4 regions of the Janthinobacterium salmonicoloratum genome follow, and region 2 is predicted to be linked to each of the others. Evidence: predicted binding sites of a transcription regulator. Region 2 holds the regulator's gene; each other region holds the start of a gene.

Region 1 (7,933 bases), on a different contig from region 2:
AGCCGGCGCCGCCCACGGGTGCTGTTTCCAGCTCGAACGATTCGCCCAACACATTCAAGACTTTGACGGCTTGCGCGACGATTTCAGGACCGATGCCGTCGCCGGGTAAAATTGCAATTTTCATATTTTTATCGATTAGATGACGTTGGCGAGCCAAGGTTGGCTATGCAGGTGGCGTTCTTCGAAGGCGCGGATGTCGTCCGCATGGCGCAGGGTCAGGCCGATATCGTCGAGGCCATTCATCAGGCAATATTTGCGGAATGCGTCGATCTCGAACGGGTACGAAACGGAACCATTGCTGGTGCGCACGCATTGCTGCTCCAGGTCCACTACCAGCTTGTAGCCGGGGAAAGCCTTGACTTCATTGAACAGGTGCTCGACCTGGCTTTCCGACAGCACGATGGGCAGCAAGCCGTTCTTGTAGCAGTTATTGAAGAAAATGTCGGCAAACGAGGGCGCGATGATGGCGCGGAAGCCATACTGGTCCAGCGCCCACGGCGCGTGTTCGCGCGAGGAACCGCAGCCGAAGTTCTTGCGCGTCAGCAAGATCGAAGCGCCCTGGTAGCGCGCCTCGTTGAGCACGAAATCGGGGTTCAGCGGGCGGCGGCTGTTGTCCTGACCCGGTTCGCCATGGTCGAGGTAGCGCCATTCGTCAAACAGGTTGGGGCCGAAACCGCTGCGGTGGATCGATTTCAGGAATTGCTTCGGGATAATCGCGTCGGTATCGACGTTGGCGCGGTCCAGCGGGGCCACCAGACCTTCGTAAATCGTAAATTTATCCATGCTGTTTCTACTCGGTAGGACGCGCGGCGCAGGGCGCCGTCACGTCACGGTTTATTTTCCGCCGGCGCCAGTGACGACCTGGCCGACTTTCTGCACATCGCGGCCGATGCCGGAGACGGTGTTGCAGCCAGACAGGATGACGGTGGCGATGAGGAGGGCGAAGAGTTTTTTCATGATGATTTCTTGATAGGAAGTAAGGGACCGAAAACGCTAGTGTAAACCAGCGGCGCCAGTCCCTGCCGTCATCGCAATCCCCGCACGTCGACAAAGTGGCCGGCGATACCTGCCGCCGCCGCCATCGCGGGCGACACCAGGTGGGTACGTCCGCCCTGCCCTTGCCGGCCCTCGAAGTTGCGATTCGAGGTCGAGGCGCAGCGTTCGCCCGGCTCCAGACGGTCCGCATTCATGGCCAGGCACATGGAGCAGCCCGGCTCGCGCCATTCGAAACCGGCATCCTTGAAGATGCGGTCCAGCCCTTCGCGTTCGGCCTGGTCCTTGACGAGGCCGGAACCGGGCACCACCAGCGCCAGGGTGACGTTCGAGGCGCGGTACTTGCCGCGCACCACGGCGGCGGCCGCGCGCAAATCCTCGATGCGCGAATTGGTGCAGGAACCGATGAAGACCTTGTCGATGCGGATGTCTTCGATGGCGGTGTTCGGTTTCAGGGCCATGTAGACGAGCGCCTTTTCCATCGCATCGCGCTTGACGCTGTCTTTTTCCTGGTCGGGGTCCGGCACGCGGCCATCGACGCCGATCACCATCTCGGGCGACGTGCCCCAGGTCACTTGCGGCACGATGTCAGCGGCGTTGAGAGTGACGACGAGGTCGAAGCGGGCGCCAGGGTCCGAATGCAGGGTGCGCCAGTAGGCCACGGCGCGTTCCCAGTGCGGACCGGCCGGCGAAAACGGACGGCCCTTGACGTAATTGATGGTGGTGTCATCCACGCCGATGATGCCGGCGCGCGCACCCGCCTCGATGGCCATATTGCACACCGTCATGCGTCCTTCCATCGACAGCGCGCGGATGGCCGAGCCGCCGAACTCGATACAGTAGCCCGTGCCGCCAGCCGTGCCGATCTTGCCGATGATGGCCAGTACGATATCTTTCGCCGTCACGCCGGCCGGCAAGGCGCCGTCGACTTGCACCAGCATGGATTTGGATTTCTTTTGCAGCAAGGTTTGCGTGGCCAGCACGTGTTCCACTTCGGACGTGCCGATGCCGTGCGCCAGCGCGCCGAAGGCGCCGTGCGTCGACGTGTGCGAGTCGCCGCACACGACCGTCATGCCGGGCAGGGTCGCGCCCTGCTCGGGGCCGATCACGTGCACGATACCCTGGCGCTTGTCGTTCATGTTGAAGTAGGTCAAGCCGTAGTGCTTGGCGTTCTTGTCCAGCGTTTCCACCTGCAGGCGCGAGACGGGATCGGCAATGCCGTCGACCCGGCTGGTGGTTGGTACATTATGGTCGGCCACGGCCAGGTTGGCAGAAATGCGCCACGGCTGGCGGCCCGCCACGCTGAGGCCATCGAAGGCTTGCGGGCTGGTGACTTCGTGCAACAGGTGCCGGTCGATGTACAAAATTGTCGTGCCATCATCTTCGGCCCGAACAACGTGGGATTCCCAGAGTTTGTCGTAAAGCGTCTTCATCATGATTTATGCAGCGTTGCCACAGCCTGTAGTAAGTGATCTGTCGTACTGATCGAAGGGATCGGCAATGATTATGCCATATATTGTGCAATGCAGAACCAAAAGCCGCCCCAGCGTGGGATAGGCGATACAAAATTTGGCGCACTTTGCGGATATGGCGAAAAAATTGCTGATACGAAAATCCGCCAAAATGCCGGCGGGGCGAATAAAAATCGAAAAAAGCCGAAAAAAAAGCCCGCTGCAGAGGTCTGCAGCGGGCTTGATGTGAACTGGCCTGTGTTTCTAGGCAGCCATGCGCACACTTCCCCTGCAACCATCCATCAGGAAAGATAGGCCCACGACTAGCACCAGCTCGCCTTCAGCCGAGCGGGCTGTACCGGTAATGCCTTCCACGGTGATGGCCGTCATCGGCTTGATCACCAGGTCGGCCGTGCCATCGACGGCTTCCACGGCAAGAATGTACGGCTGTGGCGCAGCGACCACAATACCGACGCGCTCGCTGCACGATTCGTAGCCCAGGGCGCCGGCCAGCGAGCGCACAGGCAATGGACGACCCTGGTCTTTCAGCACGGGCGCACCGCCCACTTCCATGAAGGTTTCCGGCAATTCGACGACGCGCTGCACCACCGCCATCGGCAGGGCCAGCGCGGCGCCCGACGTCGACACCAGCATGGTCGGCACAATCGACAGCTCGATCGGCAGGCGGATGGCAAACTTGGTGCCCTTGCCCAGCGTCGATTCGATGTGGATGGCGCCGCGGTTCTTCTCCACAGCCGTTTTCACCACGTCCATGCCCACGCCGCGCCCGGAGACGCTGGACGCAACTTCCTTGGTCGAGAAGCCCGGCAGGAACACCAGCTGGAAGCATTCGTCGTTGCTCAATTGCGCGTTTTCGCTGATCAAGCCCTTTTGCTGGGCCTTGCTGCGCAGGAAAACCGGGTCCATGCCCTTGCCATCATCCTGCAGCACGATCATGACGCTGTTGGCTTCCTGCCATGCCTTCAGCGAAATATACGATTTGGCGGGCTTGCCTGCAGCCAGGCGCGCTTCCGGCGATTCGACGCCATGGTCGAGCGAGTTGCGCAGCATGTGCACGAGCGGATCGTACAGGCTGTCGACCACGACGCGGTCGACTTCCGTCTCAGCGCCTTCGATGGTCAGCTCGACATCCTTGCCCAAATCCTTGGCCAGTTCGCGCACCAGGCGCGGGAATTTCTGGAACAGGCGGCCGACGGGCTGCATGCGCGTGGCCAGGGTGGCCCGCTGCAGTTCCGTCGAGTAGCGCGAGGCGCGTTCCAGGGTTTCCGCCAGAGTCGCCATCAAGGTGGCGGCCTGGCCTTCAAATTTGAATTGCAGCAAGCGCTCGAGCAGCACGGCAGCCTGGTTGGCGGCCTGCACGGACTCGCCGGCCACTTCCAGCAGCGCGTCGAGCTTGACGGCGTCGACGCGGATGCTGTCTTCCTTGACGGGCGCGGCATGGCGCACTTCCGGACGCTCTTCGCGGCGTTCCGCGCCATCCCAGGCCTTGCCGGCCGGCTTGGCGGCAGCGGCAGGCGTGGCGGCCACGACGGCAGGGGCAGCGGCGACGGCGGACACCGGCGCGGCAGCGACCCGGCTAGCCTCGGGCACGACGACGTTATACATGCTTTCCCAGTCCAGGCCATCGGCGCTGGCGGTGGAAACGGCAGCGGCAGCGGCGGGCGCGGCCACGGCAACTTCAGCGACCTGGGCAACGGGCGCGGCCACTTCCGCCACCACGGCTGCGGCCGGCGCGTGTGCGTCCATGCCCTTGCCTTCGATAGCGTTCGTCAGGATGTGTTCCAGCTCTTCCGGCATGGCCGGCAAGCTTTCCGGCGCGGCGCCATTCGCCAGCTCCGTCAGCTGGTCAGCCACGAAACCGGACGCTTGCAACGCCGCCTCGATGGCGATCGGCGTCACGGGCGCGGCGCCCGTACGCAAGGCGTCGAACAGATTTTCCGTCAGATGGCAGGCCGCCACCAGTGCGGGCAAGCCCATGAAGCCAGCGCCACCCTTGATGGTGTGGAAAGAACGAAACACGGCATTCAGTGTTTCCTTGTTGTCAGGATCACGCTCGAGGCGCAATAAGTGCTCTTCAACATTAACCGCAAGATCCATCGCCTCAACGACGAAATCCTTGAGCATATCGTCCATTAGAATCCCAAATCCGCAAGAAGGTCGTCTACATTATCCTGGTCCAGCGCCACCGACGGCACGGACGGGCCCTGCATCAGCGGCACCGGCTTTTGCGCCAGTTTTTCGCGCACTTCGGCCGGCGCGTTGTCGCGCAGCAGCTGGGCAAGCTCGTGCTCCACCGTCTTGGTGATATTGACCACTTTTTTGATCAGCTGGCCCGTGATGTCCTGGAAGTCCTGCGCCATCATGATTTCCAGCAAGCGCGCTTTTTCCGCTTCCGTCGCTTCGGCAACGGCTTGCGCGAACTGGCGCGTATCACCGGCCAGGGCCTTGAATTCCTCCAGGCTCAGCTTGCCATCGAACAGGGCCGTCCAGCGGCCGTCCATGTCCTTGGCTTTCTTCGACAGCACATCTTGTGCCGGCATGCCTTCGTCGAGCGTGTTCAAGACCTTGTTGGCGGCCTGTTCCGTCAGGGTGGCGACATATTCCAGGCGATCCTGGGCGTCGACGATCTGCGACGACGCTTCCGTCAAGGCCTTGTCGTAGCCCAGTTCCCGCAGCGAATCGTGCAGCAGCCGCACGATGCCGCCCAGGCGCTCGAACATCGGCTTGTCGGACTGATCGACAGGGTCGGCTGCTTCACCAGGCGCGTCGGCGCTGGCGACGGGCACCGCTTCCGGTGCGGCTGGCGCGGCAGCTGCCGGCACGGCGGCGCTGGCCGACACGGAGTCAAACAGCGCGTCAAAATCGTCGTCCGCAATCACGGCGGGAGCGGGCGCGGCGGCAGGCGCCGGCGTGGCTGCGGCCGCGCTTTGCGCGGATACTTCATCGAATAATGCATCGAAATCATCAGCGGCGTTGGTCATATCCCTGCTTCTCCATAATTTGTCAAAATTCCGCCTGAACTGTGCGTTTTACAGACTGATACCCACAATTTCTCGATTAAGATGATTTGAGGCAATACCGCTGCGATGGTGCGAGTGTAGCAGGGCGCCGCCCTGTTGGTAAATCTCAAAACGCGCTTCCTGGTGCAAAGCTGGTCCACAAGAGCTTTTCCACCAGGAAATAAGTGTTCCTGCTGTTGTATTTTGAAATACTACCATTGGCGTGCGTGCAAGACCACGCGGCGCGCAAGAGAAATCCTGCTCGCGGGCACCTGTGCAATAGCGCCGCACAGACATCGTTGCAAGTAAAACACGATCTTTCTGCCAATGTTGTCTATACTGAAGGTGCAATAGTATTGATAATTATCAAGTCTTTACATGAATACTATGCTGCCGCCACGTCTACAATAAGAGGCGTTGCGCGCGCTGAGTCACTGCCAAAGGACCTGCCATGTATAAGAAAATTCTGATCGCCACGGACGGCTCCACCGTCTCCAACTTGACGGCCTGTGCTGGCGTTGCCTTTGCCGAACAGATGCACGCCGACATCCTTGCCGTGTACGTGGCGCCCGAGTACCAGTACCCGGTGTACATCGAAATCATTCCACCAAGCTATCCCAGCGAAGAGGAATACCGCATCGCCATGCGCAAGGCAGGCGCCGACCACTGGCAGCCCATCCTCGACGCGGCTGCCAAGCGGGGCCTGCAAGCGACGGGCCTGACAGCGTTTTCCGACAGTCCTGCCCTGAAAATCGTGGAAGTGGCGCAATTGCAGCAATGCGACCTGATTTTCATGGGCTCGCATGGCCGCAGCGGCTGGGGTCAGTTACTGCTGGGCAGCGTGACCAACAAGGTGCTGTCGCACTCCAAATTGCCCGTCCTCGTGCATAGGCTGATCAAGGAACCTCCTTCGAAATAAGGGGTCACATGGCCACGAGGGCGGCCATTGCCGGCACATCAAGAAAAAGGCACAATGCGGCAGCTTCAGTTAAAATGACAACGTTTCTCGTTTTTTAACATTGATTGTCCGGTGACGGACACCGCAGATTACACGCCTCCAGATTGCCGCCTATGATACGTATTGTGATTGCCGACGACCACACCATCATGCGCGAAGGATTGAAGCGCATCCTTGACGGCGCGCCGGATATCGACATCGTGGGTGAAGCCATCGATGGCTTTGAAGTACTCAACCACGTGCGCCAGGGCGGCTTCGACCTGCTGCTGCTCGACCTGTCAATGCCGGGCCGCAGCGGCGTCGACCTGATCCGGCAAATTCGCAGCGAGGCGCCCAAGCTGTCCATCCTGATCCTCACCATGCACGAGGAAGAGCAATATGCGGTGCGCGCCATCCGCGCCGGCGCGCAAGGCTATCTGACCAAGGAAAGCGCGGGCACCCAGCTCGTGGGCGCCATCCACAAGGTGGCGTCGGGACGTCCCTACATCAGCGCAGAGGTGGCAGAGCAACTCGTGCTCAACATCATGATGCCAAATGAAAGCTTGCTGCACAAACAGCTGTCGGACCGCGAATTCGAAGTCTTTTCCCTGCTGGTGGCAGGCAAGTCGATCACGGAAATTGCCAACAATCTGCACCTGAGCGTGAAAACCGTGAGTACGCACAAGACGCGCATCATGCAAAAGATGGGCATGAGTTCGCTGTCGGAAATGGTCCAGTATGCGGTGGCGCACCGCCTGCTATCCCCGTTCAAGACCTGAGTCCGGCGACGCGCGCCCGCGCGTCAGCAGTAGGAACAATCCTACTTCACCTACCACAGCTCCTACTGCCATATTCAGCCACTGCTGATATTAATTGCATACGGTTGTTGGCATACTGAAACCAGTCATCAAGTTGCTGGGAAGTTATTTCATCACACAGCAAGTCGTCAGCGAATTGAGCATTACCTGCCTGGACGCGCGCCGCCCCTTCCCTGCCCGCCGTCCTGCGCACCCCGTCAGTCAACTCTGAACTACCTGTCACCAGGAGATGAACATGCTGTCCACGCAAACGCCTGAAACCCGCGCCGCCTCTCCATCGCTGGCCCCCTCCTCTCCGATGGAAGCGGGGCGTCAGCGCCAAGGTCGGCTCTGGTCGAACCTGAAGGAGGTGTGCGACCTGTTGCATATCTCCAGCGCCTGCACCATCGCCGCCGACGAGCTGCTGTTCCAGCACGTGCAATTCAAGACGGGCCAGCGCGTGCACACCATCGGCCAGCCGTTCGACACCTTGTACATCGTCAATTCGGGCTTCCTGAAAACCGTGCTCATCGATGAATTCGGCAATGAACAGGTGCTCAGCTTTCCCATGAAGGGCGACATGCTGGGCGTCGACGGCATCCACTCGCGCCACTATTCCTCGGAAGCGGTGGCCCTGTCCGACTGCGATCTGATCCTGTTGCCGTTCAAGAAACTCACGGCGCTGGGCAGAGTCCACCTGGAACTGGAAAACGTCATGTATGGCGTGATGAGCCG
Region 2 (7,933 bases):
CCAGTCGCTCGACTATGTGGCGCGCGGCGAAGTCGATGCGGGTTTTGTCTACGCCACCGACGCGGCCATCATGAAAGACAAGGTGAACGTGGTGCTGGATGTGCCGCTGGATGCGCCCGTGCTGTACCCGATCGCCACCATCAAGGGCAGCAGCAATGCGGCCGAAGCGAAGCGCTTCGTCAGCTACCTGCAGACGGCGCCGGCGCAAGCCATCCTCGCCAAGTACGGTTTCAAGAAGCCATAACTTTAGGTACGCGCCCGCATGGATATTGCCTGGACCGCGCTGGCCCTGTCGCTCAAAGTGGCGGCGTGGGCCACGGCGCTCAACTTGTTGCTCGGCATCGGCACGGGCTATCTGCTGGCGCGCACGCGTTTTCCCGGGCGCGAGCTGCTCGACGCCCTCCTGACCCTGCCGATGGTGATGCCGCCCACCGTGCTCGGCTATTACCTGCTGGTGCTGCTGGGCCGGCGCGGTACACTGGGCATCTGGCTGCAGGACAACTTCGGCATCAACCTCATTTTTACCTGGCAGGGCGCCGTGATCGCTTCCACCGTGGTCGCCTTTCCCCTCGTCTTCAAGCCGGCGCGCGCCGCCTTCGAGGCGGTCGATGGCCAGCTGGAGCAGGCGGCCCGCGTGCTGGGCATCTCGGAAATGGCGATCTTTTTCCGCGTGACATTGCCGCTGGCCTGGCGCGGCATCCTGGCCGGCGTGCTGCTGGGTTTTGTGCGCGCGCTAGGTGAATTTGGCGCCACCCTGATGGTGGCCGGCAGCATTCCCGGCAAGACGCAAACCCTGTCGGTGGCCGTGTATGAAGCCGTGCAGGCGGGTCAGGACGACGTGGCCAATACGCTGGTGCTGATTACCTCCTTTGTCTGCATCGTGGTGCTGCTGTCGGCTGGCCGGTTGGCGCCCGGGCGCATCGTTCACAAATGACGCTGATGATGACGCCTATGCAACTCGACCTCGACCTTCGCGCCACCTTGCGCTCCGGCAAACGCCGCTTCGACATGTACGTGCAATGCACCTCAAGCAGTCAGCGCATCGCCATGTATGGCCCGTCCGGTGCAGGCAAGAGCATGACCCTGAAAGCCATTGCCGGACTCTTCACGCCTGACGCGGGCCATATCCGCCTGAACGGGCGCACCTTGTTCGATTCGGCCGCCGGCATCAATTTGCCGCCGCAACAACGCAACGTGGCCTATCTGTTCCAGGATTACGCCCTGTTCCCGCACCTGACGGTGCGCCAGAACGTGGGCTTTGGCTTGAGCCGCGGCTGGTTCAATCCGCGCGCGCGCGAAAAATTGCAGAAGGTCGAGCATTGGCTAGACGCGTTTCACTTGCAGGAACTGGCGCACCAGTTTCCCGACGAGTTGTCCGGTGGCCAGCGCCAAAGGGTGGCGCTGGCGAGGGCGCTCGTGGCCGAGCCGGCCGCGTTGCTGCTCGACGAGCCGTTTGCCGCCCTCGATCCGGCCCTGCGTGTCAAAATGCGTTTGGAACTGAGCCAGTGGCAGCAGCGCCTGGACGTGCCCATGATCCTGATCACACACGATCCGGAAGATGCGCGCATCCTGGGCGAGCATGTGCTGTACTTGCGCGACGGACAGATCGATAACAGGGAAGAACACATGGCATTGGGTGAACGCATTGGATAAATCAGCGGCGGCGGAAATCGGCCTGCAAGGTTCGGTATGGATGACGGTGGGCGGCGAGCATCTGGGCGGCGCCGGCCGGGTGGAATTGCTGGGCGCCATCGCCGAGTGTGGCTCCATCACGCAGGCGGCAAAGCTTGTGAAGATGAGCTACAAGGCGGCCTGGGACGCCATCGACGCCATGAACAACCTGGCCGGCGAACCGCTGGTCGAGCGTCTGACGGGCGGCAAGGGCGGCGGCGGCACGCGGCTGACGCAACGGGGGCGCCAGCTGGTCGACAATTTCCGTATCATCGAGCGTGAGCATGCGCGCTATCTGCGCCAGCTGGGCAGCCAGGCGGAAGGCATCGCCGACGATCTTTTACTCATACGGAGAATGGCCATGAAAACCACGGCACGCAATCAATTCCTGGGCAAGGTGGCCGAACTGAAACAGGGCGCCGTCAACGACGAAGTCACGCTGGAATTGCCCGGTGGCCAGCACATCGTCGCCATCGTCACGCAGGGCAGCAGCGCAAGCCTGGGCCTGGTGCCGGGCGCTGAAGCGTTCGCACTGATCAAGGCCTCGTCCATCATCCTCGTGGCCGACAGCGCAGGCGCGCGCTTTTCCGCGCGCAACCAGCTGGCCGGGCTTGTGACGCGGGTGCAGACGGGCGCCGTCAACACGGAAGTGGTGCTGGATTTGCCACGCGGCGGCACGATCGCCGCCATCATCACGAACCAGAGCAGCACGGACCTGGGCATCGAGCTCGGCAGCAAGGTAACGGCAATATTCAAGGCGTCTAGCGTGATCCTGGGCGTGCCCGCCTAAATTAATCCTTCAACCGCGACAACCAATCCGCCGCGGCCGCCAGCGCCTGCTCCAGTTCCTGCGCCGTCTGCGCCAGCAGCGCCGGCACCTCGTCCAGGCGGCCCGCGTCGATGGCTTCCTCGGTGGCAAACGCGGCGCGGATCAGGCGTTTCGTGCCCAGGGTGCCCACGGAGCCGCGCACGCCGTGCAGGATGCGCGCCACATCGCTGTGGCGGCCTGCCTGCAACGCTGTTTCGGCGTCGCGCACGGGCGTCATGTCCTTGTTCAGCGCGTCTTCCACCATGCGCCGCAGCACTCCGCGCCCCTTCGCATCGCGTCCCATCACGCGCATCAGCGGCGCCATGGAAAACACTTCCTCGTCGGCGACGGGCGGCGGCTCGGCCGTCTGCACTTGCGGGCGCTTGGGCAGGTGGCGCAGGATGACTTCCATCATCTCTTCCACCACCACGGGCTTGGCGATGAAATCGCTGATGCCGGCCGTCATGCAGCGCTCGCGCTCGGACGCCAGCACGCCGGCCGTCATGGCGATCACGGGCAGGGTCAAGCGCAATTCCGTGCGGATGATGTGAGTGGCGCTGAAGCCGTCCATGACGGGCATCTGCATGTCCATCAGCACGATATCGTAGCGCAGCGCTTCCGTGCGCAGACGTTCCACGGCTTGCAAGCCGTCGCCCACCACGTCCAGGGTGGCGCCCATGTGTTCGAGAATGCCGCGCGCCACGGCCTGGTTCAAATGATTGTCTTCCACCAGCAGGAAATGCACGCCGGCCAGTTCCGTGCCCAGCGGCTGGTGCAGCATGCGCTGCTCGCCGCCGTCGTTCTTGGCGATCAGCGCCTGGTGCAGGGCATCGAACAGGCTGGAGCCCGTGATCGGCTTCATCAGCACGACGTCCGCCTCGGCCGCGCTGGAGATTTCCTCCAGGTGGTTGCGGGCGAAGGCGTTGACCATCACCACGATGGGCTGGCGCTGGCCGCTGGCAGCCTGGCGGATGGCCTTGGCCGTCGCCAGGCCGTCCATGACGGGCATGTGCCAGTCGGCCAGCACCACGTCGTACGGTTGCTGCTGTGCCAGGCGTTCGCGGTACAGTTCGATGGCGGCAAAGCCGGAGTCCACTTCGTCGGCCAGCCAGCCCCACGCTTCGATCAGCTTGACGATCAATTCGCGCGTGGTGCGGTTATCGTCGGCCACCAGCAGGCGCAGCTGGCCCAAGGCCGGCATGCGCCGCGTTTCGGCCGGCTGCGCCAGCATGTCGAAGGGCACGCTGAACCAGAAGCGGCTGCCCTTGCCTTCGCTGCTGGCGACGGCGATGTCGCCGCCCATCATGTGGATCAGCTGCTTGCTGATGGCCAGGCCCAGGCCCGTGCCGCCAAAGCGCCGCGTGATGCTCTGGTCGCCCTGCGAAAACGCGGAAAACAGCTGCTGTTGCTGCAGTTCCGTCATGCCGATGCCCGTGTCGCGCACTTCGAAGCGCAGCCAGGCGCGTCCGTTTTCGCTCTCGGCCAGGCTGACGGCCACCACCACTTCGCCGCTCTCGGTGAACTTGATGGCGTTGCCGGCCAGATTGACGAGAATTTGCTGCAGGCGCTGGGCGTCACCCACGAGGCGCCGCGGCACGTCGGGCTCGACGGCGATGGCCAGTTCCAGCTCCTTTTCGCCCGCATTCATCGTCATCGTCGTGGCCAGGGTATTCATGACTTCGTCGAGGTCGAATTCGACGGGCGACAATTCCATGCGGCGCGCCTCGATCTTTGAATAGTCGAGCACGTCGTTGAGGATGCCCAGCAGCGACTGGCCTGCCACTCTGACCATGGTCAGATACTTGCGTTGTTCCGTGTCGAGCCTGGTATTGCCCAGCAAATACACCATGCCCAGCACGGCATTGAGGGGCGTGCGGATTTCATGGCTCATGTTGGCCACGAAATCGCTCTTCGCGCGGTTGGCCGCCTCGGCCCGGTCGCGCTCCTGTTCCAGCTCCGCCGCGCGTACTTCGAGTTCCTGCTGCAGACGGTCGCGTTCGCTCATCAGGCCGTTGAACGCTTCCGTCAGTTCGCCGATCTCGTCGCGCTGCCGCACCGGCACGGGGGTGAAACGGCTGCCGCTGGTACGCAGGGCCAGCAGGGTATCGCGCAAGCGCACCAGCGGCGACAGCAGGCGCACGGTGACCCAGCCCAGTACGGCCGCGGCCAGCAGCGAAGCGAGGATGCTCCACAGCACCAGCCGGGACAGCACGCCATCGAAGGGTTCGAAGGCATCGTCGATGGGCAGCGAGGCGGCCAGCAGCCAGTTCACCGATTTCAGGCGCTTGAAGCTGTTGACGGCCGTGATGCCGCGGCTGTTGGTGCTGACCATGCTGCCTTCGCCATCTTCCTTCAGCAACTGGGTGGTCGTCAGGTTGGCGTTCGGCTTGCGCGGCTGCAGCAAACGGCTGGTATCGGGGTGCAGCACATAGCGCGGCACGGCGCCGCGCGTGAGAATGAAGTAATAGCCGCTCTTGCCGATCTTTTCCGAGCGCAGGCGGCCCAGCAAGTTGTCCTTGTACAGGCGCAGCACGCCGATCACGACCCCGGCCACCTGGCCATCGGCGGCCAGCACGGGCGCGACCATCTGCACGATGGGCATGCCGCTCGACTTGCCCAGCATCGGTTCGGTGATCATGGGCTGGCGCGTGCGCAAGACGGTCTGGAAATACTCGCGCTCGGCGACGTTGATGCCGGCGCGCCCCGCCACTTCCGGCATGTCGGCCACGATGGCGCCATGCGCATCGAGCACCAGCACGTCATCGAACAGCACCAGCATCGAGCGGCGCGCATAGTATGCGCGCAATTGGGTGGGCTGGGCGATCAGTTCCGGCGGCTGCTGCCTGGCCGTCAGGGTGACGATCTGCAGCAGCATGCCCAGCTTGTCGTCGAGCTCGGCAGCGGTGCGGCTGATCAGGGATGACTGCTGGCTCAACAGCACTCGGGTGAAGTCGTCGCGCATGTGCTGCAACTGGATCATGGTGACCAGCGCGATCATGGCGATCGAGGTCAGGCTGGTGGCCAGCGCGACTTTTGCTTTAATGCCGAGAGGCTTCATGATTTCCTTTTCAGTACCGGGCGGCACAGGCGGCAGATAATGCTGACGGGAATTTTCCTATCAATGCCTCAGCTTGGCAAGCGCCACCGCATAAATTGCCCGCCCCGTATGGGCTTTTGACGATGTTGCCATATAATTAAAGGCTGGACGTCGTTTATTCGCCGAAATTACGGTGAAATTGGCACACGGCAACCCTGTATGCAGTAAACTTGTTATTGCATTTTATAAAAGGTAATGACATGACTGAAGCGCTACTCACTCCAACCTTGCCCACAGTGAACGTGGAAGCGTTGCGAGCGCGATGCTCGACCTGCAGCATGCATCAATTGTGCCTGCCGATGGGCCTCGATGTGGGCGACATGGACAGGCTGGACCAGATCATCGGCCGCCGCCGCAAGGTCGCGCGCGGCGCCTCGCTGTTTCGCATCGGCGACTCGTTCCAGAACCTGTATGCGATTCGCCTGGGGCACTTCAAGACGTACCAGATCAATCCTGGCGGCGAAGAGCAGGTGACGGGTTTCCAGATGGCCGGTGAATTGCTGGGCATGGACGCCATCAGCGCAGACCGCCACCACTGTAATGCGGTGGCGCTGGAAGACAGCGAAGTATGTGAAATTCCGTTTTCCAGCCTGGAACAATTGCTGGGCAATATGCCGACCCTGCTGCGCCATTTTCACCGCATGATGAGCCAGGAAATCACGCGCGAGCAAAGCGTCATGCTCTTGCTGGGCAATATGCAGGCGACGCAGCGCTTTGCCGCCTTCATCGTCAACCTGGCCTCGCGCTACGAGGCACGCGGCTATTCGGGCAGCAATTTCCAGCTGCGCATGTCGCGCGAGGAAATCGGCAACTATCTGGGCCTGACCATCGAGAGCGTCAGCCGTCTGCTGTCCAAATTCAAGAAGGAAGGCTGGCTGCGCGTGTCGAACCGCGAGATTGAAATCCTGCAGCCGGCCAAATTGAAGGCCATTACGGCCGGTACTGACGTCTGCAAATAAGCTTTACAGCTCTGCGTCAGCATGCAGCGCGATGCTGCGCTGCAGTGGCCAGGTCCAGATGCCTGACAGGCGCCACTCGCGTTTGTCGTTTTCCACCAGCACTTGCCAGCGGCTGCGTTCGAGCATCGGCAGCGCTACGGAAAAATTGCCGGCCGCATCGGGCTGCACCAGCAGCTTGATATCCTTTTCCGGCAGGGTCGCATGCGCCAGGTGCAGCTGCAGCGGCGCCTGATAGGCCTTGCCGAAGCTGTGCACGGAACCACTGAGGCTCGCCTGTGCCACGTCGTACGACAGGCTCGTATCCATCGCCAGGTCGCTGGCGATCGTGTCGCGCTTCAAATCCTGGTTGATCGCTTTGCCCTGCTTGTAATAATCGCCCACCACCAGCGCATCGGGCTGCGTAAACGCGATATAGCCCATGAAGCTGCCGACGACCACGGACAGGCCGGGGCCGATCATCAGCAGCCATGGCCAGCGATGCTTGTACCACGGTGCAACGGGTGCTTGCAGTTTCAGACTGTCGGACATGATATTTCTCCTGTTTAATCAGCCAGTCCCCATGCGGGGACCGGCCTTCCTACATTAGCGCGGTACGATGAATACCGCGCTTTCACGCACATGCAGCGATGGGTCGTCCAGCGAGTGCAATTCGATCGCAATCTTGTTCGAACCCTTCTCGCCGACGCCGTGCGGTACGCGCAGGCGGATCGGCCAGCCCAGCGTTTCCGTCGGCTGCAAGGTCACTTCTTCACGCGTCAGCAAGGTCAGGCCCGGCAAGCCGGAAGCGCTGATTTTAAAATGCTGGGTTTGCTCCGACGTATTCATGATCTGCAAGCGGTAGACGTTTTCGATCATGCCGTCCTCCACTTCGCGTCCCATCGAACCGCGGTCGCGGATCACGTCCATTTTCAAGGGCGTGCGCAGCGCCAGCGAAGTACACACGGCGATGATGATCAGGGCCAGGATGGAAGTGTAGATCAATACGCGCGGGCGCATGGCGCGCTGGCGGATCTGCTTCGAATTGAAGTTGTTTTCCATCGCATGGTCGGTACTGTAGCGTACCAGGCCACGCGGCCGGTCGACCTTGTCCATCACGCTGTTGCAGGCATCGACGCAAGCGGCGCAGCCGATGCATTCATACTGCAGGCCGTTGCGGATATCGATACCGGTCGGACACACCTGCACGCACAGGGTACAGTCGATGCAATCGCCCAGCTTGTCGTTGTTGCCGGCCTTCTTGCTCAGTGCGCCACGTGGTTCGCCGCGCTTGGTATCGTAGGTGATGATCAGGGTGTCCTGGTCGAACATGGCGCTCTGGAAGCGCGCGTAGGGGCACATGTATTTGCACACCTGCTCGCGCAGCCAGCCCGCGTTGCCGTAGGTTGCCAAGCTGTAGAA
Region 3 (7,933 bases), on a different contig from region 2:
GCAGTTCGGCCAGGCGGAAGCCCAGGGCCTGCGCCTGGCGTATGAGTTTGACTTGCGCCAGGTCTTGCTGCGTGTAGATGCGGTAGGCGCCGGAACGGCGCACGTCGCCCAGCAAGCCCAGCGCTTCATAGTGGCGCAAGGCCTTGGGCGAGGTGCCCGCCAGGCGGGCGATTTCTCCGATGTACATGGGTGATCCTTTCTCAAGCTTGAACGAATCTTACCCCAAGGCACCGGCGCCCAGGCGGCCCAAGCCCCGTCAGGCCCGGCGCGGCGGGATTTTCTTCGCCGTGCACTCGGCGCAGGTGCCGTACAGCGACAGCGCGTGCTCGTGCAGCACGAAGCCACGCTCGGCGGCGATCTCGTTCTGGCGCAGTTCGATGCCTTCATCGACGAATTCATCGACCTTGCCGCAACCCGTGCAGACCAGGTGGTCGTGGTGCTGGCCTTCGTTCAGTTCAAAGACGGCGTGGCCCGATTCGAAGTGGCGGCGAAACAGGATGCCCGCTTCGGCAAACTGCATCAGCACGCGGTAAATGGTGGCCAGGCCCACGTCGATCTTTTCGGCCAGCAAGAGTTTGTAGACATCGTCCGCACTCAGGTGCTTGATCGTGCCTTCTTGAAACAGCTGCAGAATCCGCAAGCGGGGGATGGTTACTTTCAAGCCCGATTCACGCAGTTCCCTCAATATATCCATGTCTCCCATTCCTTTTCGTAGTCGTCTAGCGAGGTAATACATTATATCGCAAATGATAATCATTACTATTCTCATGTGCGTACTGGAGATATTATTCTGCGCGCGCAGGTGGCGATCCAGTGACATCGGCGCAAGTGGCGATTGCGTGGCGGGCAACTTGGGCAGCAGTGGTCGAAGATGGAAAAATGGCGCTCGGATCGCTACACTGTGCAGCAGGGAATAACAATGGAGGGGGCATGGACCGATTTGATGCGATGCGCATTTTTACCCGCATCGTCGAACTGCGCAGTTTCACGCAGGCGGCGCATGACCTTGGCTATCCGAAGGCGACCGTCACGCATGCCATCAAGCAGCTCGAAGCGCGGCTGCGCGTGCGCCTGCTGCAGCGGACCACGCGGCAAGTCACGCCCACGCCCGATGGCGAGGCGTATTACCAGCGCTGCGTGCGCCTGCTGGCGGACCTGGAAGAAACGGAAGCCGTATTTTCCTCGGCGGCGCAGCAGCCGGCCGGCAAGCTGCGCATCGACCTGCACGCGACCCTGGCCATGCATTTCGTCATGCCCGTGCTGGACCAGTTCTGCGCCCGCTATCCGCTGATCGAACTGGAAATCGGCATGGGCGACCGCCTCGTCGACCTGGTGCGCGAAGGCGTCGATTGCGTGCTGCGCGTGGGCGAACTGGGCGACTCGTCGATGGTGGCGCGTCGGCTGGCGCTGCTGGAACAGGTGACCTGCGCCAGCCCCGCCTACCTGGCCGCGCACGGCACGCCGCACACGCTGGCGGACTTGGCGAGCCACCGCGCCGTCAATTTCTTTTCCGCCCAGACGGGCAAGGTCTGGCCCTTCGATTTCAAAGTGGCTGGACAGCGGCATAGCGTGGCCTTGCCGGGCACCGTGTCCGTCAACAATGCGGACGCGTATCACGCCTGCTGCCGTTCCGGAATGGGCTTGATCCAGGCGCCCCGTTATCACCTCGAGCAGGCACTGGTGGCTGGCGAACTGGTGGAAGTGCTGGCGGACTGGCGTCCCGACCCCTTGCCCGTGTCCGTGCTGTATCCCCACCACCGGCAACTGTCGCCGCGCGTGCGCGTGTTTGCCGATTGGGTCGCCAGCCTGTTTGCCGAACCGGCTTAATTTTGCAATGCCGCATTTTCTTGACCTGGGCAAAGAAAAAAATCCCTCTAGTGATGCCATCTAGCACTATTTGATGTGGATCAAAGTTTTTGCTGCACTGCACTCATAGACTTCGCAGCGTTACTTAACGACAAAAAGAGGGAACTAGAATGAAAAAGTCCGCAACTGCAGCAGCAATCGTCCTGGCCGCCATCGGCGCATTCGCCAGCAACGCAATGGCACAGGAAAGCCCATGGCTGGTCCGTGCCCGCGCCGTGCACCTCGATCCGGCCGATAAATCTGCTCCTGTTGGTGGCGTCGGCGCATCCGACCGTTTGACGGTCAGCAGCAAGACGATTCCTGAAATCGATATTTCGTACTTCTTTACCCCGAATATCGCTGCCGAGCTGATCCTGACCTACCCGCAAAAGCATGACGTCAAGCTCGATGGCAACAATATCGGTACCTTCAAGCACCTGCCGCCGACGCTGTCGCTGCAATACCACTTCATGCCTGAAAAACAGTTCAGCCCATACGTGGGTGCAGGCGTGAACTACACGAATATCTCCGACGTGAAATTGCTGAACGGCGCCGGTCGCCTGGAACATGACAGCTGGGGCTACTCGCTGCAAGCCGGTGTCGACTACAAGCTGGATAAAAACTGGTCCTTGAACTTCGACATCAAGAAAGTGCAGATCCGCAGCGATGTGTTCATCGGTGGCGCCAAGGCCAGCGAAGTCAAGGTCGATCCTATCCTGATCGGCGTAGGCGTCGGTTACCGCTTCTAGGAACACCTATCAAAACCTACTGCGCGTCGGAATTTGCGGTCTGCGATGCTCACTGTACCTTCGTACAGTTGCGCTTCTCAACCACAACTTCCTTCCGCTCGCTACGGTTTTGTTAGGCGTTGTAAGTGTTGAGGATGCTTGCGTGAGCTGGCGAAAAAAAAGGACGGCCTTGGCCGTCCTTTTTGCATGGCATGCGCCGTTTATTTTTTCAGCGTCTTTTCCAGCGCCAGCTGGTAGTCCGTCTTTTCGTAGCCGGCCAGGTATTTGTTCGTCGCATCGAGGAAGGCGCGCGAGCGGTAGGCCGCTTCCAGGTCCTTGACCCATGGCTTGGCCTTGTCGGCCGTGCGGATGGCCACCAGGTTGATGTAGCTGTCCGAGATCTTTTCCACGCTCAGGGCCGACGTCAGCTTCATGCCGGCGGCCAGGGCGAAGTTACCATTGACGAAGGCGTAGTCGGCGTCCGCCAGCGAACGTGGCAGTTGCGCCGCTTCCAGCGGCACCAGTTTCAGCTTCTTCGGGTTTTCCAGCACGTCGCGTTCGGATGCGCGCAGCGGGTCGACGTTCGGTTTCAGCTTGATCCAACCCATCTTGGCCAGCATCACCAGCGCGCGCGCCTGGTTGGTCGGATCGTTCGGCATGGTAATGGTGGCGCCATTTTTGACTTCCGCCAGCGACTTCTGCTTGCCGCCGTACAGGCCGATCGGCATGGTTGGCACGGTGATCAGGGAGCTCAGTGGCAGCTTGTTATCGGTGGCGAACTTGGTCAGGTAGACGATGTGCTGGAATACGTTGGCGTCCAGCGAGCCTTCGGCCAGCGCATAGTTTGGCTGCACATAGTCGTTGAATTCGACGATCTTGACCTTGTAGCCCTGTTTTTCCAGGATGGGCTTGATGCCCAGCTTCAGCTGGTCCGAGTATGGGCCGGAGCTGGTGCCGATGACGAGTTCTTTCGGGTCCTTGGCGTGGGCGGCGGTGGCGAAGGCCAGGCTGGTGGCGGCCAGGAGCAGGGTGCGGCGAAGGTGGTTCATGTAGGTCCTTGTTTCTGAATATGAATTAACGTTTGTCGAGGCGCTTGGCGATGCGCGTGCCGGCGAACTGGATGGTTTGCACGAGCACGATCAGGATGGCCACGGTGGCGACCATGATGTCCGTCTCGAAGCGGTAGTAGCCGTAGCGGATGGCCAGGTCGCCAATGCCGCCGCCGCCCACCACACCGGCCACGGCCGAATACGACAGGAAGCTGATCGACAGCACGGTCAGGGCCAGCACCAGGCCGGAGCGCGCTTCCACCAGCAGCACGCGGAAGATGATCTGCATTTCCGACGCGCCCATGGCGTGCGCCGCCTCGATCACGCCGCGCGGCACTTCGCGCAGGTTCTGTTCTACCAGGCGCGCCAGGTAGGGAATGGCGGCAAACGACAGCGGCACGCTGGCCGCCAGCGGGCCGATCGAGGTGCCAGCGATGATGCGCGTAAACGGTGTCAGGGCGACCAGCAAGATAATGAAGGGGAAGCTGCGCACGGTGTTGACCAGCCAGCCGAGGATCGTCGACAGCGGACGGTTTTCCAGCGACTGGCCTTCCGAGACGAGGAACAGCAAGATGCCCAGCGGGCCGCCGATCAGGATGGCGGCCGTCAAGCCGATGCCCAGCATGGTCATGGTCTGGCCCAGCGCCACCCAGATTTCCGGCAGCAGCTTGATGACGTTATTGATCGATTCTTCAAACATGTGTTGCATCCTTCCATGCGGTGGCTTCAAACGCCTCGGTGCCGTAATAGGCCAGCTCGCGTCCCAGCGCCGTCTTGCGCGGGGTAGCCGTGTCGCTCAAATCGAATTGTTCGGCGATGGCGCCGTTTTCCACGACAGCCACGCGGTTGCAGATGGCGCCCAGTACCGACAGCTCATGGCTGACGATGACGATGGTCACGCCCAGGCGCGCATTGATGTCGCGCAGGGTGTCGAGCAGGGCGCGCGTGGTTTCCGCGTCCAGAGCGGATGTCGGCTCGTCGCACAGCAGCACATCGGGGTGGCTGGCCAGAGCGCGGGCAATCGCCACGCGCTGTTTCTGCCCGCCGGATAATTGCGCCGGATAGCTGTGCAGCTTGTCGGACAGGCCCACCAGCGCCAGGCATTCCTCGACGCGGGCGGCGATTTGCTCGCCCTTGGTCGTGCCATGGATTTTCAAGGGGAAGGCGACGTTGTCGAAGACGCTGGCGTTTTGCAGCAGATTGAATTGCTGGAAAATCATGCCGATATTCTGGCGCGCGTCGCGCAGTTCGCTCTTGCCGAGGCGTGTCAATTCGCGCCCGGCCACGGTAATGGTGCCGCTGTCGGGACGCTCGAGCAGGTTGATCAGGCGCAGCAAGGTCGATTTGCCGGCGCCGCTCTTGCCGATCAGGCCGAAAATATCACCGGGATAGACTTCCAGCGTGACCGATTTGACCGCGTGGAATTGTTCGCCTTTGGGCAGCGCGAAGGTCTTGTTTGCGCCGTCGATGCGAATCACCGGCGTACGGTGTGGTGTGGTCATGCAGTGTTTCCTTTTTTATTGGACCGTGACAGGCGGGTAAAGGGGCCAGATCGGGAATGGATCGGGCCGGCCTGAAACGTCGGTTGCGTAGTATACCTCCGATCGTGTTATTACTCCTACGACAGAATCTTGCTTTGAATATGCAAATAATGTCTATACGGATGTTTTGCAAGAGCAAAACCGGTTTTTCACCTGTCAGCCGATAGAAAATTCGACGGGAATCGATAATTCGAGCGGATCTGGCCGTTCCAGGGGGATGCGCGGCAGAGGTGCTGCCCGTTGCAAGGTATCGAGCGCGGCCTGGTCCAGCGCCGCGGAACCGGAACTGCGCTCGATGCTGGCCGCCAGTACCTGGCCATCGCGGTCGATGCGGCAGCGCAGGTACACCACGCCCTGTTCGTGGCGCGCACGCGATGCCGTCGGGTAGCGGCGGAAGCGTTCCATGCGCGCCAAAACCTTGCCTTCCCAGCTCGATGCGCCGCTGCGCTGCTCTTGCGGCGCGGGCGGCAAGGCAGGCGAGAGTGGTGCCGCCGCCATGGACGGCGCGGCCACAGGTGCCGGCGAAATGGGGGCGTGCCGCACCTCGGCGACGGCAGCCATGGTCTCCGCCTGCTGCGGCAGGGGCGCCGCGTCGGGCTGCTGCTGCACGAATTGCCGGATGGCTGGTGCTGCCTTTTTTGCAATGCTGCGCGAAGGCGCGGCAGCTGCGCTGACCTGTTCAGCAAGATTCTGCTCCAAAGGCCGTGGCGGAGCCGCTGCCGGCAGGTATAGCAGCATGGCCGGTTGCGCCGCGTCGGGCACGATGGCCAGCACAGGCGATGCCGGCGCGCGGTGGTACAGCGCCCAGCCCAGTAGCGCGCCATGCATGGCGAAGACGGTGGCGATGGTCAGCGGACGGCGCCAGTCCGTCGGCGGCGCCTTTTCTTGCATGATTGCTGGCGCTGGCCCTTCCGGGCGGCGCAGCAGGTAGATGATGACGGCGATTTCCATCACACCCACCAGGGCGATGACCCACCAGGGCGGATGGCCGAGGCACATGGCGACAAAGCCGATGGCCATGCCCAGGCAGGCGAGGGCTTTGCCGCGCCGCGATACGGCCCGGTGTTCGCGCCACTGGCGCAGCGGCGCGCCGAAGCGCGGATGGTGCAGCAGCCAGTGCTCCAGGCGCGGCGAGGCGCGGCTGAAACAGGCCAGCGCCAGGATCAGGAAGATCGTCGTCGGCATGACGGGCAGCAGGGCGCCGATCACGCCCAGCGCCACCATCAGCATGCCGGCCGCCGTCCAGGCCCAGCGGCGCAGCCGTGCCGTGTGCGCTTCCGCGCTTGCCCGGGTCACTGGTTCCTCCATCAGGCGCAGGCCTCCACGTGGCCGTGCATGCGCAGGAAGGCGGCGCGCGCACCGTCGATCACGCGCGCTTCGCCTGCGTCATCGAGGACGGCCGTGTCGAGCACGGAGGTAAACTCGCGCCAGTGGCGCGCGCGCCCGTCCGGATGGCCGGCCAGGTGGCGCGCGCCGTGGTGTTCGTCCAGGCCGATCTTGCCGGCCAGTTTGTAGAGGATGGCCGCGCCCAGCTTCGAGCCTTCGCTCACATACAGCCATCCCAGTGCCGTGGCCAGGTCCAGCTGCGCGTCGAACGGCGCCGTGGCCGCATCGGCCGGCAGGGGCGTGTCGAGGTCGCGCAGGTCGGCCGCGATGCTGGCATAGCGGCGGCGCTGTTCCAGGTCGGGCAGCAGGGCGGCCAGCTGCGCGTTGTCATACAGCGCGTCGACGTCGCGCAGGAACGCGTATTGCGCCTGCAGGAAGCGCGCGTAATTCTCTCGGCTGGAGAAGGGCGCGCTGGCCATGATGCGCTGGTCGAGCAAGTCGTGGGTGGCCATGGTGTCGGCTTTCAGGCGCTGGCTGCGGCTTGGCGCCGCGTTAATCGGTACGGCGTTGGAAATCGTGGTATCGCTTGCAGTGTGCATGGAATAGTTGCTCTCTATTATAAGGATGAATCAAATTAGAAACGCACGCCGAGCGTGACGCGGGCCGTGCGGCCAGGTCCCGGCATCAGGCTCAGGGTCAGCGGATCGAGGTAGTAGCGGTCCGTCAGGTTGTCCACGGCCACGTCGACGGTGGCGTTGGGCGTGATCTTGTAGCTGGCAAACAGGTCGGCCAGCGTGTAGGCCTGCGTCAGCACTTGCGGCGAAGTGCCTGTCCACGTCTGCCATACGGCCTTGTCGTCCTGGCGCGCCAGCGGATGGCCGACATGCGTCAAACGCGTGCCCACGGTGAGTTTTTCCTGCAGCCAGCGCGCGCCCAGGGTCAGGTTGGCGCTCAGCTTGGGCTGGATATGGTTGCTCACGTAGGAGCTGGTAAAACCGATGGGCGAGCAGTCCGGCGTATTCCAGATATCGGATTTCCAGCTGCTGGCCTTGCGCAGGTAAGCCGCCGTGGCCGCGTCGCAGATCAGCGTCTTGCGGTTCCAGGTGCCGGAAAAGTCGGCAAATACCGTGCCGCGGTCATACGACGACTGCAGCTCGATGCCCGAGACGCTGTATTTGTCCGTGTTCGCCATGGAGAAATTCTGCGCGTAGGCCGGCAGGTCGGGTATCGGTCGGCGCGTGATATAGCCGTGCGTGACGTTGTCAAAGTACGAGACGCGCAGGCGCAGCTTGTCGGCCGCGCTCCATACGCCATCCTTGACCAGGCTCACGCCGATTTCGCGGTTGTGGCTGCGCTCGGGCTTGAGCGGCGATGAATAAGTGGCCGAAAAGCCCATCGTCGACTCGTACAGGCTGGGCATGCGCAAGCCGCGCGCGTCGCGCAG
Region 4 (7,933 bases), on a different contig from region 2:
GCATTCACTGGTGCCTGAACTTTGTGTGCCGCGAAGCGGGGCATGGCGCGGGCGTGCTGATCCGCGCCATCGAGCCGCTGGCAGGACTCGATGCCATGCGCGAACGGCGCGGCGTCGAAGATGTGCGGCTGCTGTGCTCGGGGCCGGGCAAGGTGTGCCAGGCGCTCGGTGTCTCGCATATGCATAACCGGCTGGCGCTCGATGCGCCGCCGTTCCTGCTGCTGGAGCGCGAGGACGAGGTGACGGTGCAGGCGGGGCCGCGCATCGGCATTTCAAAGGCGATGGACACGCCATGGCGCTTCGTGCTGGCCGATTCGCGCTACCTGAGCAAGCGGATGCGTACGCCTGTTATCTAGCTGCGCCGGTGCTGTGGCGCATCCATGGCGCCACGCTGGCCCGACTTTCCGCGTAGCGGGCTGTGCAGCGCGCGCCGTTCCGTTTTGACGGCGCCGGCTGGAAGCTGGAATGCCTCGTTCTCGGTGTGCCCGGCCAGCTTCGCGGGCTGCTCGTCCAAGGTGAACACGGCCACGGCCGCCGACAATTTGACGGCCTGGTCCTGCAAACTGGCTGCCGCCGCTGCCGCCTGCTCCACCAGGGCTGCATTTTGCTGGGTGACGTCATCCATTTGCGTGACGGCCTGATTCACTTCCGTGATGCCCGACGCCTGCTCGGCGCTGGCCTGTTTCACGCGCTGGATGATCTCATTGACTTGCTGCACCGATGCAACGATGGCGCCCATGCTGTCGCCCGCCTGCTGCACGGCCACGCTGCCGCCATCGATGGTGGTGACCGAGGTGGCGATCAGGGTCTTGATTTCCCTGGCCGCCTGCGCCGAGCGCTGCGCCAGGGTGCGCACTTCGGACGCCACCACGGCAAAGCCGCGGCCTTGCTCGCCCGCGCGCGCGGCTTCCACCGCCGCATTCAGCGCGAGGATATTGGTCTGGAAGGAAATGCCGTCAATCACGCCGATAATATCCACGATCTGGCGCGAATTGGCGCGTATGGTCGCCATCGTCGTCACCGCCTGTTGCATCGATACTCCCCCTTGCACTGCCAAGGTGGAGGCTTGCCCCGCCAGCTCGCAGGCCAGCTGGGCGTTGTCGGCGTTGTCATTGACGGCTCGCGTCAGCGCTTCCATGGCGCTCGACGTTTCCTCCAGCGAACTGGCTTGCATTTCCGTGCGTGCCGATAAATCCAGATTGCCGGTGGCAATTTCGTGCGAGGCCGCGTCGATCGATTGCACGGCCCCCATGATGGTGCGCAAGGTCTGGTTCAGGTGAGCGATGGTCTGGTCCAGCACGCGCGACGTGGCGGCGATCTCGTCATTGCCCGGTTTGGGCGCGCCAGCCATCAGCTTGCCCGCCGCCAAGTCTTGCACGGCGTCGGCAATGCCGCGAATTTCCGCCAGCATGGCGCGGCGTACCAGCATGGTCACCACGATGGAGACGAGGATCGATAGCAGCACCGTCAGCAGCAAGCTCCAGCCCAGGCTGCGAAACTCGGCGCTGGCTGTCGCATGGGCCTGGCTGCTGAGCGTCGTTTCCAGGGCCGATAGTTGCGCCAGCTGCGTATTGAACTGGACGAACTGGGTTTCCGCCTTGAGCATGGAATTGGTGGCGATCGACTGGTCCATCTGCGCCATTTCCATGGTTTCCAGCACGGCCTTGCGATAGCCGGCCAGTGCCGTGATGGCCGCATCGACCAGGGTGCGCTCGGCGCCCGTGGCCGTGGAACGCAGCGTGGCCAGCTGGGTGCCGATGGCCGCATGGCGCGCCTTGATCTGTTGCTCCAATGCATCGAGGCGGGCCTTGGCGAAGCTGCCATTTGTCCACGACAGCAACTGGTACATATTGCCGTGCACATGCCTGGCCTCGCCAAGTACGTCGGCCGCCGCCTTCAAATGCGTGATGCGCACCCGCACCATGTTTTCCAGCGAGGCATTTTGCCGCACCATGCCATACCAGGCGCCGCTCGAGCTGAGTATCAGCAGCAGCAAGACCAGGGCGGGTGCCAGCAATAATTTTGGTCCGATGCGTAGTGAATTGAGCATGCTTGACTCCTGGCTATGGCTGTTCCAACCGCCGGCAGCGCGTGGCGTGCGCGCGCCGCCCCGGCTTTATTTTTTGTAGATCCCCGCTTCCAGCACCACATCGTTGACGCGCAGGATGTACGTGGTCTTCGGCTCGATCTTGCCGCTGGTGGGATTCTTGTACTGGTAATCGACCCAGCCCTTGCCCTGTTTTTGCGCCAGCTCGATGATTTCACGGCGATATTTCTTGCCATTCGCATCGGGCACATCCGTCAAATCCTTGCCCACGATGGAAGGATTGATGGGGTGGGCCAGCACGATGCCCGTCTTGATGTCGCGCATGTCCACATACAGCGAACCCTGCACGAAGTCCGGGTCTTTCGCCGTGATTTTCTTCATCATTTCTTCCTTGCCATGTGCCTTCATGAAGGCGGCGCCCCGTTCGGCCATGGCGATGGCGTCTTTTTCCGTTGCTTCAACCGCGGCATTGACGCTGCCGCCGGCAAATGCCAGGCACAGCAGGCTGCCCGTGAATAAGCGTTTCATGAAAGCTCCTTGTGATATCGAGGGATATGTTGCCAAGTCGTAATTTACGTCGCCGACGCTTCCATCAAATTGCGATGGAACAAACTAAGGTGTTGCTTGTAGGCAGTATGCAACGTATCGAGCGCTTGTTGATATGTAGCAATTTGGTTCCGAATAGCAAGAACTATGATGACTTTCACAGCATGTCGAATGATGTGGCATGGGGGAGGAAGAGGCTGGAATTGGCTGATATAAGGCTGATTTCATGAAGGTTATCGCTATTTACTGGCAGGGAGACTATCGTGTCCGCACTCATTACCGAGCCGTTTTCACCCAAGTTCAAGCCGTATGCGCGGCACACCATTCAACAGGCGCGGCAGTGGGCATGGCTGCCGGAAGAGCAGCGCGAAGCCGTGCAAGTGGTGTCGCACGTCTTGCCATTTCGCACCAATGCCTATGTGCTCGATCAGTTGATCGACTGGCGCAACATCCCTGACGACCCCATCTATCGCCTTGTCTTCCCCCACCGCGACATGCTATCGCCCGAGCAGTATGCGCACTTGCGCGACCTGGTGCTGGTGCAACGGGACAAGGCTGCCATCGACGCCTATGTGCATGGCTTGCGCCTGGGCATGAATCCCCACCCGGCCGGCCAGATGACGCACAACGTGCCCCGGGTCAACGATGCGCCAGTGCGGGGCCTGCAGCATAAATATGCGCAGACGGTGCTGTTTTTCCCCAGCGCCGGCCAGACGTGCCACGCGTATTGCACCTTCTGCTTCCGCTGGCCCCAGTTCGTCGGCATGGACGACATGAAGTTTGATGCGCGCGAGTCGCATGAGCTGGCCGCCTACCTGAAACTGCATCCGGAAGTGACGGACGTGCTGATCACCGGCGGCGACCCGATGATCATGAATACGCGGCAACTGGCCGCCTACCTTGAGCCGCTGCTGGTGCCGGGCCTGGAACACATCCAGAACATCCGCATCGGTACCAAGGCGGTGGCGTATTGGCCGCAGCGCTTCGTTTCCGACCGCGATGCGGATGACCTGATGCGCCTGTTCGAGCGCATCGTCAAGGCGGGCAAGAACCTGGCCGTGATGGGCCATTACAGCCATGCCGTCGAGTTGCGCCAGGACATCGCCCAACAAGCCGTGAAACGCATCGTCTCCACGGGCGCCACCTTGCGCATGCAGGGGCCGCTGATCCGCCACATCAATGAAGACCCGGCAAGCTGGGCGGAACTATGGCAGACGGGTACGCGCCTGGGGGCGATTCCGTATTACATGTTTGTCGAACGCGATACGGGGCCGCGCGGCTATTTCGAGTTGCCCTTGGCGAAGGCGTACGAGATTTTCCAGGCCGCCTACCAGATGGTGTCGGGCCTGTCGCGCACGGTGCGCGGGCCCTCCATGAGTACTTTCCCTGGCAAGGTCGTCATCGATGGCATCGTTACCATCAATGGCGAAAAACTGTTTGCCCTGCAATTTTTGCAGGCGCGCAACCCGGACTGGGTGCGCCGGCCGTTTTATGCGAAATTCGATGCGGAAGCGACGTGGATGGACGATTTGAAGCCGGCCTTTGGCCACGACAAGTTTTTCTTTGAAACGGATGAGCCTATGCCGCAGCTGCCGCACAAAATCATCCGCCTGGCACGGGCCGCCTGAGCATGCACGGCGCCGGCGCCTCTTCCCGTTCCGGCGTGGCCGTGTTTTGTCTGGTGTTCCTGCCGTTCGCGCTCGGGCATTACCTGTCGTGCCTGCTACGCGGCGTCAATGCCGTACTGACGGCTGAACTGCTGGGCACCATCGCCCTGACCCCAGCCCAGCTGGGCCTGCTGACCAGCGCCTTTTTTCTCGCCTTTGCGCTGGTGCAATTGCCGATCGGCATGGCGCTCGACCGCTACGGTCCCCGCACGGTGCAACTGTGGCTGCTGGCACTGGCGGCCGTGGGCGTGTGGCTGTTCAGCCGGGGCCACAGTTTTGCCGAACTGATGTGGGCGCGCGCCTTGATGGGGGCAGGCCTGGGTGGCTGCTTCATGGCCGCAGTGAAAGCGATCTCGTGCGCCATTGCGCCATCTCGCCTGCCTTCCGTGCATGGCTACCTGATCGCCGTGGGCGGCCTGGGCGCGGCCACGGCCACCATGCCCGTCAAGTTGGCCCTGCATTACACGGACTGGCGCGGCGTCTTCTTGGGCCTGGCGCTGGCGGCGCTGGCCATCGGCTTGCTGATCCGCCTGCTGTCGCCAGCCATGCCCGTGCCTGCCGCCGCGCACGCGGTGAGCAAGGTCAGCGTGTGGAGCGTGTACCGCGATCCCGGTTTTCGCCGCACCATCGCGCTGATCCTGCTGCCGCACACGGTGTTCTTTGGCGTGCAGGGCTTGTGGGTGGGGCGCTGGCTGGCCGACGTGGGCGGCTTGTCCGATGACAGCGTGGCGTATCTGTTGTACCTGGGCATGGCGGCCGTCATCTTCGGCGCAATCGGCATGGGCATGTTAACGGAATGGGCTGGCCGGCGCGGCATTGAACCCATGCAAGTGGCGGCCGCCGGCATCGTCCTGTTTGTCGCCGTGCAAGTGGCGATGGCATGCAATGTGGTGCCTAGCCTGCCTTTGCTGTCCGTACTGTTTACCTTGCTGGGCACGGTGACTGGCCTCGAGTATGCGATCGTCGCGCAAAGCATGCCGGCCAGCTTGACGGGTAGGGCGGCCACCTGCTTGAATTTGCTCATTTTCACGGGCGCCTTCCTGGTGCAGGCGGGCTTTGGCTTGATCCTCGGCTGCTGGCCCTTGAACAGCCAGCAGCAGTATCCGCCGCAGGCGTACCAGGCGGCGTTTGGCGTGCTGGCGGCCTTGCAACTGCCGGGACTTGCGATGTTTTTCATCCACCGCTACAGGCGTGCCGGGCCATCCGGTAAAATGGCGGCCTGCACAGCGGCAATGATCAACTCCAAGGAAGACTATGAAACTCGTTCGTTATGGACGTCCAGGCAAGGAAAAACCGGGCCTGATCGATGAAGAAGGCAAACTGCGTGACCTGTCCGGCGTGATTGCCGATATTGACGGCGCACAACTGTCCGACAAGGCCCTGCGCAAGCTGGCCAAGCTCGACGAAAAGACCTTGCCCTTGGTGCGCGGCAATCCACGCTTCGGCGTGCCGCTGGCGAAAGTCGGCAAGTTCATCGGCATCGGCCTCAATTACGCGGATCACGCGGCCGAGTCCGGCATGCCGATTCCGGCCGAACCCATCGTCTTCATGAAGGCAATTACTTGCCTGAATGGCCCGGACGACAATGTCGTGTTGCCCAAAGGTTCCAAGAAGACAGACTGGGAAGTGGAGCTGGGCGTGATCATCGGCACGCGCGCGCAATACGTGAGCGAAGAGGATGCCCTGAAATACGTGGCCGGCTATTGCGTCGTCAACGACATTTCCGAGCGCTCGTTCCAGCTGGAGCGGGGCGGCCAGTGGGATAAAGGCAAAGGCTGCGACACCTTCGGCCCCGTCGGTCCGTGGCTGGTGACGCGCGATGAAGTCATCGACGAGCAGGACCTGGACCTGTATCTGGAAGTCAATGGCAAGCGCATGCAGACCGGAAATACGCAAACCATGATTTTCACGGTGGCGCAGATCGTCAGCTATTTGTCGCAATTCATGACCCTGGAACCGGGCGACGTCATCGCCACGGGCACGCCACCGGGCGTGGGCCAGGGCCGCAAGCCGCAGCGTTTCTTGAAAAAGGGTGACAGCATGCGCCTGGGCATCGCTGGCCTCGGCGAACAGCAGCAGGACGTGGTTGCCTGGACTGCCTGATGGCCGGTAGCGATATCGACCGTTTGCCGCCGCTGCCTTTGACGCAGCTGGACCCGCAGCAGCGCGCGGCCGCGCAAGCCATCATCGACGGTCCACGCGGGGCGCTTTACGGCCCCTTCGTGCCGCTGATCCGCAGCCCCGAGCTGATGGAAACGGCGCAGCGCATGGGCGAGTATCTGCGCTACCGCAGCGCCATTGGCACGCGGCTGTCGGAACTGGCGATCCTGGTCACGGCGCGCCAGTGGGACCAGCAAGTCGAGTGGGCCATCCACGCGCCGCTGGCCGTGCAGAACGGCATCGCGCAAGCGGCCGTGGACGCCATTGCCGCGCGGCGCGCACCGCTTGCCCTGAAAGAAGATGAGCAAGCCGTGCACGACTTTTGCATCGAGCTGCAGCAGAACAAGCGCGTCAGCGACGCCACGTATGCGCGCGCGCTGGCGCTGTTCGGTGAGCATGGCGTGGTCGACTTGATGGGCATCAATGGCTATTACACCTTCCTGGCCATGGTCATGAATGGCGCGCAGACGGCGGTCCCGGCCTTGGGCGTGCCGCCCTTGCCCGCCTGATTCGAGGACTTCTTCGGGAAAAGATGGACAAAGTGTAATGAAGTTGAAATTATTCAATATATAATTTTACTTCCCTTCCATTGCTAAAAAAGCTCAATGAAAACTCGTCCGTGCTCCACCCTGATGGGCCGCGCCTTCCTGGCGTTGGCCCTTTCTTTTTGTCCATTGATAATGGTGCGTGCGCTTGCCGCCGAGACTGCCGCCACCGCTAGCCCCAGCGCTTCCGCCCTGGAAAATTCCGTCGTCAAGGTGTTTTCCACCCTGCGGGGGCCAGACCCTTATAAACCCTGGAGCAAGGCTGCGCCGCAAGAGGTGACGGGCTCCGGCGTGGTCATCGAAGGCCGCCGCATCCTCACCAATGCCCACGTGGTCGGCTATGCCAGCCAGGTGCAGATCCAGGCGAATGGCGCTGGCGACAAGATACCGGCGACCGTGCTGGCCATCTCGCGCGGCATGGACCTGGCCTTGCTGAAAATCGACGACGACAGTTTTTTCGCCAGCCATAAAGCGGTGCCGCGCGCCAATGTCTTGCCGGACGTGCGCGATGCCGTGCTGGCGTATGGCTATCCGACGGGCGGCACCTCGTTGTCGATCACCAAGGGCATCGTCTCGCGCATCGAATTCGTGCGCTACAACTTCCCCGTGTCCGGCTTACGCATCCAGATCGATGCGGCCATTAATCCAGGCAATAGCGGCGGCCCCGTGATTGCTGGCGACAAGATGATCGGCCTGGCGTTTGCCGGCATGCTGAATGCGCAAAACATCGGCTACATCATCCCCAACGAGGAAATCGAGCTGTTCCTGCGCGACCAGGACAGTGGCGCGCCCCAGGGCAAGCCGGCCATGCGTGACGTGACGCAAACGCTGGAAAACCCCGCGCTGCGCACCTACCTGAAACTGGCCAGGGGCGTCGAGGGCGCTGTCGTGATGTCGCCGGCCAGCAAGGATGCCGCCTATCCGCTCAAGGAGTGGGATGTCATCACGCATATCGGCGATTTTCCCAT

Evidence for each region. The regulator FNR, encoded in region 2, switches genes on or off when oxygen is low (the NO sensors DNR and NnrR bind a similar motif). The targets are predictions, from matches to a motif close to TTGATNNNNATCAA.
Region 1: the regulator FNR is predicted to act here: its motif matches at 5,821-5,834, upstream of ACQ4WY_RS07535 (universal stress protein).
Region 3: the regulator FNR is predicted to act here: its motif matches at 1,898-1,911, upstream of ACQ4WY_RS04990 (OmpW/AlkL family protein).
Region 4: the regulator FNR is predicted to act here: its motif matches at 2,704-2,717, upstream of ACQ4WY_RS11420 (KamA family radical SAM protein).

The regions. Positions count from the first base shown of each region.
Region 1 is NZ_JBNYXV010000001.1:1,618,489-1,626,421, forward strand. It holds gene leuB (3-isopropylmalate dehydrogenase) at 1-124, opposite strand, end outside; gene leuD (3-isopropylmalate dehydratase small subunit) at 136-783, opposite strand; gene ACQ4WY_RS07515 (entericidin A/B family lipoprotein) at 835-957, opposite strand; gene leuC (3-isopropylmalate dehydratase large subunit) at 1,026-2,429, opposite strand; gene ACQ4WY_RS07525 (chemotaxis protein CheA) at 2,709-4,598, opposite strand; gene ACQ4WY_RS07530 (protein phosphatase CheZ) at 4,598-5,446, opposite strand; gene ACQ4WY_RS07535 (universal stress protein) at 5,916-6,383, shown strand; gene ACQ4WY_RS07540 (response regulator) at 6,536-7,180, shown strand; gene ACQ4WY_RS07545 (Crp/Fnr family transcriptional regulator) at 7,518-7,933, shown strand, end outside.
Region 2 is NZ_JBNYXV010000002.1:718,944-726,876, forward strand. It holds gene modA (molybdate ABC transporter substrate-binding protein) at 1-244, shown strand, start outside; gene modB (molybdate ABC transporter permease subunit) at 263-934, shown strand; gene ACQ4WY_RS16420 (sulfate/molybdate ABC transporter ATP-binding protein) at 943-1,653, shown strand; gene ACQ4WY_RS16425 (TOBE domain-containing protein) at 1,694-2,461, shown strand; gene ACQ4WY_RS16430 (response regulator) at 2,463-5,537, opposite strand; gene fnr (fumarate/nitrate reduction transcriptional regulator Fnr) at 5,777-6,535, shown strand; gene ACQ4WY_RS16440 (FixH family protein) at 6,539-7,063, opposite strand; gene ccoG (cytochrome c oxidase accessory protein CcoG) at 7,118-7,933, opposite strand, start outside.
Region 3 is NZ_JBNYXV010000001.1:1,088,772-1,096,704, reverse strand. It holds gene ACQ4WY_RS05005 (MerR family transcriptional regulator) at 1-187, opposite strand, end outside; gene fur (ferric iron uptake transcriptional regulator) at 257-694, opposite strand; gene ACQ4WY_RS04995 (LysR family transcriptional regulator) at 931-1,827, shown strand; gene ACQ4WY_RS04990 (OmpW/AlkL family protein) at 1,977-2,594, shown strand; gene ACQ4WY_RS04985 (MetQ/NlpA family ABC transporter substrate-binding protein) at 2,795-3,622, opposite strand; gene ACQ4WY_RS04980 (methionine ABC transporter permease) at 3,648-4,322, opposite strand; gene ACQ4WY_RS04975 (methionine ABC transporter ATP-binding protein) at 4,315-5,124, opposite strand; gene ACQ4WY_RS04970 (TonB family protein) at 5,320-6,459, opposite strand; gene ACQ4WY_RS04965 (biliverdin-producing heme oxygenase) at 6,471-7,088, opposite strand; gene ACQ4WY_RS04960 (TonB-dependent receptor) at 7,124-7,933, opposite strand, start outside.
Region 4 is NZ_JBNYXV010000001.1:2,465,990-2,473,922, reverse strand. It holds gene ACQ4WY_RS11435 (DNA-3-methyladenine glycosylase) at 1-356, shown strand, start outside; gene ACQ4WY_RS11430 (methyl-accepting chemotaxis protein) at 353-2,050, opposite strand; gene ACQ4WY_RS11425 (cache domain-containing protein) at 2,117-2,575, opposite strand; gene ACQ4WY_RS11420 (KamA family radical SAM protein) at 2,857-4,221, shown strand; gene ACQ4WY_RS11415 (MFS transporter) at 4,224-5,570, shown strand; gene ACQ4WY_RS11410 (fumarylacetoacetate hydrolase family protein) at 5,515-6,363, shown strand; gene ACQ4WY_RS11405 (carboxymuconolactone decarboxylase family protein) at 6,363-6,929, shown strand; gene ACQ4WY_RS11400 (S1C family serine protease) at 7,026-7,933, shown strand, end outside.